2 regions of the Brevibacillus sp. NPDC058079 genome follow, and region 2 is predicted to be linked to the other one. Evidence: riboswitches for the same ligand, from Rfam matches in the RefSeq annotation. Region 2 holds a riboswitch; the other holds the start of a gene.
The links. A riboswitch is a leader RNA that binds a small molecule or an ion and turns the genes downstream of it on or off. The one in region 2 is predicted to bind cobalamin.

Region 1 (4,213 bases), on a different contig from region 2:
TCTTTTCCGATCGTGAGTAGCCGCCATTGTTCAAATGCAGGAAAACGTTGACGAGCGGACTCCACAGGTCCAAATTCTGCAATTGCCCCTGTCAGTGGGCTGAGTGTCAACAGCAACGTGATACCGAGCATGACAAAAAAGTGTATGAGTCGAAACGGCTTTCGTACGTGATGCTGGAGCAACAGGAGCAGAAACATCTCGGTGAAACCGCCGCCAACGTAAAGCATCCCATGTAACAGCGGACGAAAACCGTTCTGGAAAAGCGGGAGCAAAAGACTATAATCCTTTTTGGGAATATTGCCAAAAGCAACGAAAAATCCGAGCAACACGACTATGGGGAGCAAGATGCCTGCTGTGATTCCAACGGAGGTCATACCTCCAATAGAAGCGAGTACACATAGCCCCATCAAGGCTAAAGCGGTCACCCACTCGGGTGTTCGAGGCAAGTAGTTTACGGTTGTCCAAGTTTGCGTATCGATCAGATTCGTTAGCGCCATTAGGTACAGGCAAATCATGATTGGAACGAGCAAGAAATTGCTGACGATTTTTCCTGATCGTTGTGAAATCCACTCATACAAAGACTGTTGAACCAAACTTCGATTAATTACAAACAGCAGATACGCCCAGAAGGAAAAGGGGATACCTGAAAGCAACACGCTCAACCAAGCATCTCTGCCTGCTTTACTAAGTACGAGGGGGATGACGGTTACGTGGTTCGTAATGCCGATCGTCAGCATCATCACCATAATGGCTTGACCAATCCCGATTTTTCCGTCCACTTTCATGAAAGACTTATCCCCCTGTGCGTGGTGGTGTTGTTAGGATTTGCCTGCTTGCTTGGAAATATGTATCAGGTATAAAGGTTACATCCTCCCGAAAAAGTATGGTATTCTACTATGAGGTAAAAAGGTAGAAACGGAGTAAGGAGTGCAGCCGATGTATCAGCTCATAAGAAAATATCTATTCCAGCAAGATGCGGAAGAGATTCATGAAAAGACAATTGGTGCCTTAAGGCTAGTGGAGGATTCTGCTCCAGGCAAAAGCATCCTGAAGATGATCTATCAGGTAAAAGACCAGCGGTTGGAGAATAAGCTGTGGGGAATGACGTTTCCGAATCCAGTCGGACTTGCAGCCGGTTTTGATAAAAATGCAGAAGTCTATCATGCGTTGGGTGCTCTTGGTTTTGGGTTTGTGGAAATCGGGACGTTGACGCCGCAGGGGCAGCCAGGCAATCCGAAGCCGCGTTTGTTCCGATTGCCGGAACATCAAGCTGTCATTAACCGGATGGGCTTCAACAATCACGGTGCGTATTTGGCTTCCCAGCATTTGGTCGGTTACGCATACTCAGATGTTCCGATTGGGATTAACATTGGGAAAAACAAAGTAACGCCGAATGAAGAGGCGGCCATCGACTATAGCAAATGTATGGACATGCTCTATGCATACGGTCACTATTTCGTCATTAACATCAGCTCTCCGAATACCCCGAATCTGCGTGACTTGCAGGAAACAGAGAGCTTGCGTCATTTGGTGCGTGCAGTAAGGGAAAAGGCGACCGAAATGGAAGCGCGTGCCATCAAGAAAAAACCGATATTGCTGAAAGTAGCACCAGACATGTCGGATGAGCACATGCGCGATGTTGTTCACGCTGCTGTTGAAGAAGGCATTTCCGGAATTATCGCTACCAATACGACACTGTCACGCGAGGCGGTTTCCGGACATCGATTTGCCGAGGAAGCTGGTGGCTTGAGCGGAAGACCTCTTACGGAGCTTTCCACTGCTTGGGTGAAGGAGATTTATCAAGAAGTAGGAGACAAGGTACCAATCATTGGTGTCGGAGGCATTTATAACGGCGAAGACGCCTACGCGAAAATCCGAGCAGGAGCCAGTCTCGTTCAGGTGTATACGGGGATGATTTATCAAGGCCCAGGTATTGCCAAGCAAATTAACAAAAAACTGCTCAAGCTCATGCAGCGCGATGGTTTTAAACATATTAGTGAAGTAATTGGCGTAGACGCAAAAGAATAGATAGAACAAGCACGCATAGGTCGATGGCTCCGTTTGTAGTGGGGCATCGGCTTATGCGTTTTTGCTTATATTCTTCCGATTTATGTAGTGATCCGGTATAATGATGTGGGACAAACATGAATTGTCTGTCAATTGCATATTGTCGGCGTTAGGTGCCTTTATGTGACGCATAAAGGGTAACAGGGAATCGGGTGAAAGTCCCGAGCGGTCCCGCCACTGTAACCAAGGAGCTCTCTTTGAGAAGGAAACCACTCATTTTCGTATGGGGAAGGACAAAGAGCGCATGGATCTGGAAGCCAGGAGACCTACCTAGTAGCCACACCACAGAACCTTCGCGGAAAGGAGCGGTGAATACGAGGCAATGAGGCTGTATAGTTAGTCTGTTGTTTTGTGTGCACATCTCGTCCATTGATGGATGGGATTTTTTTATTTGTAGGAAAGAACGAAAGTCAGTGAAGGAGGAATGAACATGAATCGATCTCGTCTCGTATCGACTTGTCTGATGATCGCGGGCTTTGTCCTGTATTTTTTGCTCAATGAACCAGAGACAGGACATGCGATGCACATCATGGAAGGGTATTTGCCATTGTCCTGGGCCCTATTTTGGTGGGCTGTCTTCTTGCCATTTTTTATGCTTGGAATTCGCTCGATTAACAAGATTGTAAAAGAACATCCTGAAATGAAGCTCCTTATTGGCGTTGCTGGAGCGTTTGCGTTTGTTTTATCTGCACTGAAAATACCTTCGGTTACAGGCAGCAGCTCTCATCCGACTGGAACGGGGCTTGGCGCCATTATGTTTGGGCCTTTTGCGATGTCTGTGTTAGGGAGCATGGTGCTCTTGTTTCAAGCTTTGCTTTTGGCACATGGAGGTTTGACTACGCTAGGGGCAAATGCTGTATCCATGGCTGTAGTAGGACCACTGGTGGCATACGGAATCTATCGGATGATCATGAAGGTCAACGGAAGCCAACGTCTGGCTGTTTTTGCGGCGGCTGCTTTGGCTGACCTCACTACCTATTTGGTGACTTCGATTCAACTGGCACTCGCATTTCCAGCTGAATCTGGCGGAGTGTTGGCCTCGTTTGCCAAATTTGCAGGAATTTTTGCATTCACGCAAGTACCGCTCGCAATCAGTGAAGGTCTGTTGACTGTCCTTGTTTGGAACTGGTTGTTATCTTACAACGCAAAAGAGCTTACACAGCTTCGTTTGCTCAAACGGGAGGAATCGCTGTGAAAAAAGGATGGAACTGGCTTTTACTCTTGGGGGTAATCGTATTGGCGATTGTCCCGCTGTTGCTGGTGCAGGATTCGGAATTTGGCGGCGCAGACGGCGTAGCGGAGGAAGCGATTAAGGAAATTGCTCCGAATTACGAACCGTGGTTTCAACCGCTGATAGAACCACCAGGGGGAGAGACGGAGAGTCTATTGTTTGCGGTGCAGGCGGCGTTGGGAGCGGGAGTGGTTGGCTACGCTGTAGGCTTGTACAAAGGTCGGTTGGATAAGCGGAAAAAATGAACGGTCTGCAGCTTGATTCACTTTCTTATCAAAGCAGGCTAAAACGTCTGCCGCCAGCTCATAAGTTATTGCTGGCGAGTGCATTGTTACTACTCGTCTTGGTGGGACATGTATGGATGCAGATGGCCGTCGTTGTTTGGATGACGGTATGGGTAGTGGTGTATGCCCGTATTCCTGTCCGTATCTATTGTGCCTTTATGATCGTGTCGCTCTCGTTTTTCGTGGCGGGGCTCCCTGCCCTATTGGTAGAAGGGGCGAGAGCAGGAGAAGTACACGTCCAGGTCGCGGCAGCATGGGAGTTGGGTTCGTATGTGCTCTATGTGCCTACGTCATCATTTAGTAAAGTTTGGATTTTATTTTGGCGTACCATGGCGAGCTTATCTTGCTTTGCTTTCATTTTGTTTACCGTGCCGTTTGCTGAAATCTTGCAGGTGCTTCGCCGACTTCGTATGCCTGTCCTTGTGACTGACTTATTAATGATCATGTATCGCTTTATTTTTGTGTTGGTAACGATTTCTCACCAGCTCTGGATTGCCCAACGTTCTCGGGGAGGTCATCGCGGTTTCCGCGCGACGCTTCGAGATGCAGGGGTTCTCGTTGCGCAATTGTTTGTCAGAGCGATGCGCAAATACGAAGCTTTGCACAAAGGAATGGCGGCTAGAGGCTTCGG
Region 2 (4,213 bases):
ATCGAACATCCAAATGATTCGTCGGTTCATCAAGGACAAGAAACTGGGCTTGTTGCACCAAAGCTCTGGCAATCAGCACCCGCTGCTTCTCCCCACCCGATAAACTGAAAAAACTGCGATCAGCGTATGTATGCATCCCTACTCGCTGTAGTGCTTCTTCACAAATTTGAACGTCTTCTGCGTTATCGGACTGAAATAGTCGCTTATGCGGGGCACGTCCCATATTCACGATTTCGGTTACCGAAAAATCGAATTCCACAGAGGTCTCCTGCCGTACTGCCGCCATTCGCTGAGCGTTTTGACGTGAGGTTAACTTGTACACGTCATCGCCATCGAGCGAGATCCATCCCGAACGCGGCTTCAGTACGCGATAAATGCTTTTTAGCAACGTGGACTTCCCGCTGCCATTCGGCCCGATCAGCCCCACAAACTCTCCGGAGCGTACCTCCAGACTGACGTTGCGAAGGATTCCCTTTTTCTCCAGTTCGACCGATATATTCTCAACCAGTAAATTCATCGTCCGCTACCTCCAAAGGAATAAGAACTCCGCAACATCAACCAGATAAAGAATGGGCCTCCACACAGCGCTGTCAAAATACCAATCGGAAGCTCTTCCGGTGCAAATGCAAGCCTGGCGACTACATCAACCCAGATGAGAAATATCGCGCCAAACAAAGCGCTGACAGGAAGAACACGTCTGTGATCTGATCCGACCATCACACGGACGATGTGGGGCATCATTAATCCAACAAAACCGATTGATCCCGCGATGGATACGATCACCCCCGTGAGCAGTGCCGTGATCACCAGGAGAAGCTTGCGGAATTGTACCGTATTAACCCCTAATGTCCCCGCTGACTCCTCTCCCATCAACATCGCATTGAGCGAGCGATATTGGGCCATTAAGACGATGAGACAGATGACGACAATCAATGTTGGGATCGTCAGGTACTCCCATTTCCCACCAGCCAAACTACCACTTAACCAAAACAGGACCGTCCCAATTCCATGCTCATTCGGGGCTGAAAAAACAAGGAGACTAGTAATGGCCGACAAGATCGCAGATATCGCAATTCCGGCCATGAGCAGGCGTACCGTCGAGTTTTGTCCTCCAATACGGGATAGCGTAAAAATGAGAATGATTGACACAAGGGAGCCTGTAAAAGCGCCAAAAGATAGCGCATACTGCCCGTACATGCTGAATGCTCCGAATATAATCACCGAGGTAGCTCCAACCGAAGCACCTGAAGATACACCTAACACATACGGGTCAGCCAGGGAGTTGCGAACCAACGACTGGATCGCTACTCCCACGACAGATAGACCTGCTCCGACGATCGCCCCCAAAAGTACACGCGGAAAGCGAATATCCCAAATAATCGTTTGCTCCCCTTTGGACCAATCCATCTCAATCCATTGGGTCAACATCGGAATTTTTGATAAGGCGATTTTCCATACCGTTGTCGGCTTAATCTCCACTGATCCCAAGGTAACTGCGAACGTAATGGAGAGGAAGAGTCCGACCAGTAGAGTAATGATAATATAAGGTAACTTGATCTGTTGCAGTGCTATTCCCTCCCTTAAAAGGGGTGTACTCTATTTGAATTTATCCGGGTAGAGTCCTTCCGCCAAAATTTTTAGCGCAATCGGTGCTCGAACGCCTTCAGAAGCCGCAGACAATGGCAATACCATTAGTCGTTGATTTTTAATCGCCGGGATATCCGCCAGTTCTTTTTTTGTCAAAAGGAAATTACGTTTTTGCTCAACGGTTCTATCACCGTAGTCTACGATAATAATCACGTCTGGATTGCGACTCACTACTTGTTCCCAACTAACCTCTGCCCAACCCTTTTGAATGTCATCAAAAATGTTCTTACCGCCAGCAGTCTTGATTAAGGACGTCATGTAGTTGTTGGCTGCTGTGAATGGTTTGTCTTCCCCGTTGTCGTACACGAACACTTTAAGTGGCTCGTCCACCTTGCCAATTTTACTAAGCGTTTGGTCCATTTCACTCTTCATTTTGTTGATCAAATCATCAGCTTTGTCTTCCACACGGAAAATGCGTCCAATATTCGTAATGTCTGCAAACACATCGTCGATTGTCGGGCCAGGCATACTAGATGACGCTTGCAGATACGATTTGATGCCGACTTTTTCCAAATCCTGCATCGATCCTACGCCCTTTTCGCCGAATCCGCTTTTCCATCCGGCGTACACGAAGTCTGGGTTCGCTGCCAGCAGCACTTCTTTCGTAGGATACTTATCAGACAGTACCGGAATCTTGTCGTAATCTGCTTTTAACTCTGGAAGGATTTCATCGTCTAGGTAAGCGGTTCCGACCATTTTATCAGCAAGGCCCAATGTCAACATGATTTCGGTGACGTGTTGGTTCAATGTCACAGCACGCTCAGGTGCTGTTGGATAAGTCATTTCGATACCATTATTGGTGAGTGTTACAGCCTTGCCCTCTGCTGCTGGTGCAGCTGTTTGTTCTGTTTTGGCTGGAGCCTGTGTTGTCGTAGTGGAGCCGCATGCCGAAACCAAAAGCATGGCAGCTGTCATGATACCGAAAGCTAGTCCTTTCATTACTGTATGTGATTTGTTTGCCTTAACCATCTGTAATCCCCTTTTCTATATGTATATGATGGGTTGAACCAAATCCTCCACAAAAAAAGCACCCCCCATTTCTATCGGGAGGTGCATGACAAACGTAGATATAGCTATAAGCAGGCACAAAGGCGCCCTTTCATAGACTGCTTCCACATCTGCCCCATCCTCGTGGGTCGATTGTAAATGATCGCATGGCAGGTCTCCTGGCTTACGGATCAACACACCCAGCTACCTTCCCATTTTTTGTCTCGCAAAAAACAGTGGCTATACGCTAGGCGCTCCTCGTTACAGTGGCGGGACCGCGCCGGTTTCTCACCGGACTTCCCTTTTAAGCTGACGGCATATGCCATCCAGCACCATTCGATACGTATTCAATTTTTACGATTTATTCATTAGTTGATAGAAGTCAGTTTTTTCGGGAACTGCGTGAGAATTTCAACGCCCGTTTCCGTAACCAATACATCATCTTCAATCCGCACTCCGCCTACACCTGGCAGATAGATGCCCGGCTCGATCGTAAAGACCATCCCTGGACGAAGCACTTCTTGGTTCTGGCTGTGAACAGACGGATATTCATGTACATCCATCCCAAGTCCATGCCCCAGACGGTGCATGAAGTATTCTCCGTAGCCTTTTGCAGTGATGACATCGCGAGCGGTTTTATCCAAATGCGCAAAGGTCACACCCGGACGAATCTCAGCAATTGCCGCTTCGTTGGCAGCCAATACTGTCTCGTAAATTTCTTGAAGCTGGGCACTGATCTCGCCTACAGCAAAGGTACGGGTAATATCGGATACATATCCGTTCGCTGCTACTCCAATATCAAACAAAAGCAAGTCGCCTTCTTGCACCTGGCGCGTTCCTGGTTTCCCGTGTGGCAGTGCCGACTTCTCCCCTGCCAATACCATGGATGTGAAGGATGGACCTTCCGCACCCAAGCGCTTCATCTGGAATTCCAGCTCAGCTACGATTTCCGTCTCGGTCATGCCTGTCTTGACTTTTTTCAGGGTCTCCCGCAAGGAATCCTCGACCAACTGAACAGCATGCTTCAGACGATCCACTTCATCCGCGGATTTGATCAAACGCATTTCACGCAGTGGCTCTTCCACGTCCACATAGCTCGACGCCAGAACAACTTGTCCAAGTGCTTCATAGCGCTCGACAGTCATATGACTTTTCTCAATACCGAGCTTCGTCAAATTCACTGGTAACACTTGCTTGAGGATTTCATACGGGTTTTGGATATCCGTATGTGTATGGATATCTTGAACGAACGAAGCCTCTGCCGCTGCCTCACGATCAAGAGCAGGTACAATTAAAGAAGGTTTTCCCTCAGCAGGAATAACGAGACCCATAAAACGTTCATGCGGGTCTGTAAAAAATCCGGTCAAATAGTAGACGTGCTTGGGAGAGGTAATCAACACCGCGTTCAGCTCTTGCTCTGTCAAAAACGTGTGGAGCTTCGAAATGCGCTCTTGAAACAACTTCTTCACCCTGCTTTCACCAATTATTCTATTGCGAGAATACCACTTCCCCATCAAAAAAAGAAGACTTCAATTGAAAAATCTACTTCGTATCGGACAACCTAAGGGTGGGGTGAAAA

Region 1: linked by a shared signal. The riboswitch ahead of ACFVS2_RS14835 (energy-coupling factor ABC transporter permease) and the one ahead of ACFVS2_RS27805 (ABC transporter substrate-binding protein) in region 2 are both predicted to bind cobalamin.

Annotation. Positions count from the first base shown of each region.
Region 1 covers NZ_JBHVSO010000004.1:332,615-336,827, reverse strand. Annotated here, with positions in the region: gene ACFVS2_RS14845 (GerAB/ArcD/ProY family transporter) at 1-785, opposite strand, end outside; gene ACFVS2_RS14840 (quinone-dependent dihydroorotate dehydrogenase) at 937-2,028, shown strand; cobalamin riboswitch at 2,162-2,355, shown strand; gene ACFVS2_RS14835 (energy-coupling factor ABC transporter permease) at 2,498-3,262, shown strand; gene ACFVS2_RS14830 (energy-coupling factor ABC transporter substrate-binding protein) at 3,259-3,543, shown strand; gene cbiQ (cobalt ECF transporter T component CbiQ) at 3,540-4,213, shown strand, end outside.
Region 2 covers NZ_JBHVSO010000012.1:69,459-73,671, forward strand. Annotated here, with positions in the region: gene ACFVS2_RS27795 (heme ABC transporter ATP-binding protein) at 1-517, opposite strand, end outside; gene ACFVS2_RS27800 (FecCD family ABC transporter permease) at 514-1,572, opposite strand; gene ACFVS2_RS27805 (ABC transporter substrate-binding protein) at 1,597-2,616, opposite strand; cobalamin riboswitch at 2,787-2,986, opposite strand; gene ACFVS2_RS27810 (M24 family metallopeptidase) at 3,003-4,094, opposite strand.